One region of the Gordonia sp. 135 genome, then DNA from elsewhere that is predicted to be linked to it. Evidence: riboswitches for the same ligand, from Rfam matches in the RefSeq annotation. Region 1 holds a riboswitch; the other holds the start of a gene.
The links. A riboswitch is a leader RNA that binds a small molecule or an ion and turns the genes downstream of it on or off. The one in region 1 is predicted to bind cyclic di-AMP.

Region 1 (2,195 bases):
CGGCTCGCGGCGACCCGCTATCCCTCCGACCCGACGGTCGCCGGTCTCATCGAGGATCTCCGGGAAGGCAGCGCACAGTTCGCCCGGCTGTGGGATCAGCACGACGTCGCAGCTGCACCGACGCTCCGGAAGAGTCTGCAGCATCCCGTCGTCGGAAAGATCACGGTCGACTGCGATTCGCTGGAGCTCGCCGAGCGGGATCAGCATCTGGTTCTCTACAGTGCGCCGGCGGGTTCGGCGGACGCCGAGGCGCTCGCCCTGCTGCAGGTTCTCGGTTCCGACGCTGCGGGGTTGTCGGAAACCAGCTGAGAATTGGAAAAGGGCCCCGCACGGATCAGTCATCGTGCGGGGCCCTTCGTCTGGGTCCCTCTGTGCGCTGCGGATTGTGTCCGAGCTGCTACAGGTAAGGGTTGCTACTCGTCAGGGGTTGGGCAGCAGGTGCTTGTTGTCGTTGAACATCTTGATCTGATCGGGGCTCAGCGAGACACCGCTGTTCTTGGCCGCGTTCCAGAGGTTCTCGACCTCGGGGCTCACACCGGCATCGGTGAGAACCGAGGTGACCTGCTTGGCGACGTCGTCGGTGGTCCTGGCCTCAGGGGCCTTGACGAGGCTGAAGCTGCCGTTGCCGTCCTGGAGCTTCTTGACGATCGGGGCCGGGACATCGCTCGGCGCGGTGCGCGGGGTGTGGCCCGACAGGCCGACGCCACAGGTGGGCCATGCGCCCTTGCCCTGCGAGGCGAGCACGCGCTCGGCGACGACGATCTGCTCCTCGCGGGTGGCCTGCTCGGCGGTCGGGGCGAACTCGCCGCCGCCGTGGCCGCTCCAGGTGCTCGGCGAGAACTGCAGGCCGCCGTGGTAGCCGTTGCCGGTGTTGATGGCCCAGTTACCGCCGGACTCGCACTGGGCGACCTGGTTCCACTCGGCGTCGGTCGCGGCATTCGCGGTACCGGTGCCCAGGAGTGCGGCTCCGCCACCGAGGACGGCGCCGGTGAGGGCGACCTTGGTGATGGTCTTGGTGGTCGAGTTGGTCGTCTGCTTGCGGTGACGTCCGGACATAGATCGAATTCCTCTCTCCACGCGCCTACGAAGTCAGCTGTCGGGTTCGAGCGAGAGGCTGCTCGGCCCCAGTGCGTCACCATGATTTGTTAACCACGGTTCTGCGCCTGGGACTTAACCCCGAGGACACCGTGTGTGGTGCCCGGTCTCAGGGGATGAGGTTGGGTCCCCCGTCCTCGCTCCTAGATTTCGTGCGGTCGTTCCCACCGGCGGAGCGAGGCTCGGCGCGGCCGGCGGGACGTATGTTCTGTTTCCTTACCGTGACCTTCGAGAAGGTCGCTTCGTACAGTACGTCCTTCGATCGGCCGATTCACCTGCTTGTCCACAACTTATTTTTTCTCCAGAACCTGGTCTCCCGACCAACTTTCGGCGTCCTCGCAGTTCATCGCGCCGGATGCGGTCCCGTGGCCATCTCGTTACCGCTCCGTTATGTGAGAAAGGTCACAGGGCGGCTGTGGTGTCAACCACCGGCGAACGGGGGGAGGACGTCGAGTGTCGAGCAGATGCCGAGCTGTAGTGAACGGTCAGTGAAGGCCGTTTCGTCGCGGAGGTAGGAACACCGCTCGAGGACCGTCGCCAATTCGGGGTTGCCGGCGGACAGCGTCGACTCGAGGTCTCCGAGGGTGGCCGCGGGCTCGATGTCGACGACGCGCGACTCGGTGCCGGCGGCGGCGCGAGCAGCGGCGAAGAAGCGGACGGTGAGGTTCATCGGGGCGAGCCTATCCGCCGATGGCGGACATGGGCCGCGTCGGCTGCACGAAGCCGGCCGCGTTCACCTCGTGTCCGGGAGCCTTCTGCCACATGTCGGTGCGCCACAGCGCCGCGATGGCGGCGTCGACCTCGTCGTCGGGCAGCGTGCGCAGCACAGCGCGCAGATCGGTCTCCGACGACGCGAACAGGCAGTTGCGCAGCGACCCGTCGGCGGTGAGCCGGGTGCGGTCGCAGTCGCCGCAGAACGGGCGGGTGACCGAGGCGATCACCCCGACCTTGGCCGGGCCCCGTGACGTCCGATGGCCGTCGACGATCCAGGTGGCCGCCGGGGCGCTGCCGCGCGGTGCCGGATCGGGCAGCAGATCGAACCGTGTGCGAAGCGTCGCCAGGATCTCGTCGGCGGTCACCATCCGGGCCCGTTGCCAGGC
Region 2 (2,195 bases), 2.0 Mb from region 1:
CGACATGGCGTCGCCGCCGGTGGCCTGGTCGGCGGCCTCGAGATCCGCGAAGGTCAGCTGTCCCGAGATCACCTGTCCTGCGGCTGCACCGCCACCATCCCTGCGCGTCACGAGGCGAACATTAGTTCGACGCACCGACACGGCGGATGTGACACCCCGATCGTTCGTTCCGTTTCGGTCCCGGGGCCGCGGCGCGGACGTACGCCGACGTCACCTGTTACTCGTGTGACGCATGTGTCGAACACTGTGCGAGCGAGTTTGTCGGTGGTGGTCCCTAGTCTCCATCTCGAAGTGAGAGATCGACGCCGACGGCGCCGAAATCGCCCGCCGTGACCCGCCCGATCCGGAGTTCAAACGCCTCCGGCGGCCAGATGAGATGGAGATCACACGATGCATGTCGACTGCGCAACCTGCCCGGCCCGCCCCGTCGCCTGTGACGGGTGCATGATGACCGTGCTTTTCGGTGGCCCGAACTGGGACGATGCACCCGTTGAAGGTGGAGCTTCGGTAACGGTGCAGGCCCTCGACGACGATGCGGAACTGGACCTCGCGATCGATGTGTTGCAGTCGGCTGCAATGGTCACCAGTGCCGCTGCACGATCTGCAAGAACCGATAAAACTGCACGTCAGAAGCCATTTCGCGTCATCTCGTCGACCGAACTCCGGGCGGGCTGAGAAGCGGTGGCGAACTGCGTGTCCGGTGCCTAGTGGACACAGCGCCGACGATTTCGTAACCTTTCTGAGACCTTTGCGGAGCGTCCCGCTTCAACAGAAGTGGTCCGCACAAGTCACCGCTCAATCGCCCTCACGGGCGAACCGGGGAACCACTTACTTCGGGCAGCGCGGCCAGGGATGTCGGTACTGACACGACCAGCTGAGACTGTCCCGATCGGGGTGAATCGCGTCAACGCGCAAACGTGTCCTTCTGGGATACGGCTGTGCCGAAAACGCGTAGGGCCACTCTTCCGGCCCGAACCCGACAGCTAACTCGGTCGGCGGTACAGGGAGAAACTGAAGGAGAACTCGCTTCGTGGCCAAACATCGTTTGGAACAGCCCAATCGTGGGAGCACGGTTGCCAAGAAGGCGGTGATCGCTGGATCGATCACGCTCGGTTCGCTCGCTGCCGCGGCCGGCCCTGCTCTTGCAGCCCCGGTCCACACCCCGCTCGGTACCTTCGAGATCCCGGCACTGCCCGGTGAGCAGAAGGCCCCGGAAGCGGCCCCGGCACCCAAGCCCGTCGCGAAGTCGCCGGCTGCCACGGTCGAGATCCCCAACGTCGGCCAGTTCACCATCCCGGGTATCGGTCAGAACCAGATCCCGCAGCAGTTCCGTCCGCATGGTGGCGCCCCCCTCGGGCAGCCTCAGCTGACCGCCGGCCAGAAGGCCGTCAAGGCTGCGGAGAGCAAGATCGGCTCGCCGTACTCGTACGGTTCGGCCGGCCCCAACGCCTTCGACTGTTCGGGTCTCGTCTACTGGTCCTACAAGCAGGCCGGCAAGAACATCCCCCGTGACAGCTACGGCCAGCTCGGTGGCGGGCGCGCGGTCTCCTACAGCGAGGCCAAGCCGGGCGACGTGATGATCTTCAACGGTGGCGGCCATGCCGGCATCTACGTCGGAAACGGACAGTTCGTCCACTCCTCGACCTACGGCACGCCCGTGAAGCGTGACGCGGTCAAGGAATGGCAGCTCACCGGTATCCGGCGGTACTGAGACCAACTGAACAAGAGCATCAGGAGAGGGCGGGTCGCGAGCTTTGTGCGATCCGCCCGATCCAGTCTCGGGGGCCATCGGGGGAACTTAGGGTGGTCCGCGGGGGAGGAACGAAGCGGTAGAGGAGTGACTGGACCGTGCTTTCCGGGGAGGGACTAGTGAACGCGATGCGTCTGCGCGCTCGATCGGGCCCGATGATGCTCGCCTTGTGTCTGCTGGCGGCGATCGTGACCGTCGTCCCGCTGACGACCGGCGGCGTCGGGCAGGCCCAGGCCGCGCCCGCGCGATCGGCGGATCAGCTTCTCGATCGATACAAACAGCTCGGCACCGAGGCCGAGAAGACCACCGAGGCGATGCACAACGCCAAGATCGAGTACGACAAGCAGCGCTCGATCGTTGCGCAGGCCAAGCGGGCCGCGGCCGACGCCCAGCGCAAACTCGACATCAGCCGTGAGCAGCTCGCCTCCTACCAGGCCAGGGTCGA

Region 2: it holds a riboswitch for cyclic di-AMP, as region 1 does, so the genes downstream of both, GKZ92_RS14650 (C40 family peptidase) here and GKZ92_RS05680 (transglycosylase family protein) in region 1, are expected to answer to the same signal.

Annotation. Positions count from the first base shown of each region.
Region 1 covers NZ_CP046257.1:1,242,199-1,244,393, forward strand. The annotation lists gene GKZ92_RS05675 (helix-turn-helix domain-containing protein) at 1-309, shown strand, start outside; gene GKZ92_RS05680 (transglycosylase family protein) at 421-1,056, opposite strand; cyclic di-AMP (ydaO/yuaA leader) riboswitch at 1,063-1,262, opposite strand; gene GKZ92_RS05685 (MoaD/ThiS family protein) at 1,517-1,765, opposite strand; gene moaA (GTP 3',8-cyclase MoaA) at 1,776-2,195, opposite strand, start outside.
Region 2 covers NZ_CP046257.1:3,243,586-3,245,780, reverse strand. The annotation lists gene GKZ92_RS14660 (DEDD exonuclease domain-containing protein) at 1-111, opposite strand, end outside; gene GKZ92_RS14655 (hypothetical protein) at 445-675, shown strand; cyclic di-AMP (ydaO/yuaA leader) riboswitch at 783-1,013, shown strand; gene GKZ92_RS14650 (C40 family peptidase) at 1,031-1,711, shown strand; gene GKZ92_RS14645 (C40 family peptidase) at 1,879-2,195, shown strand, end outside.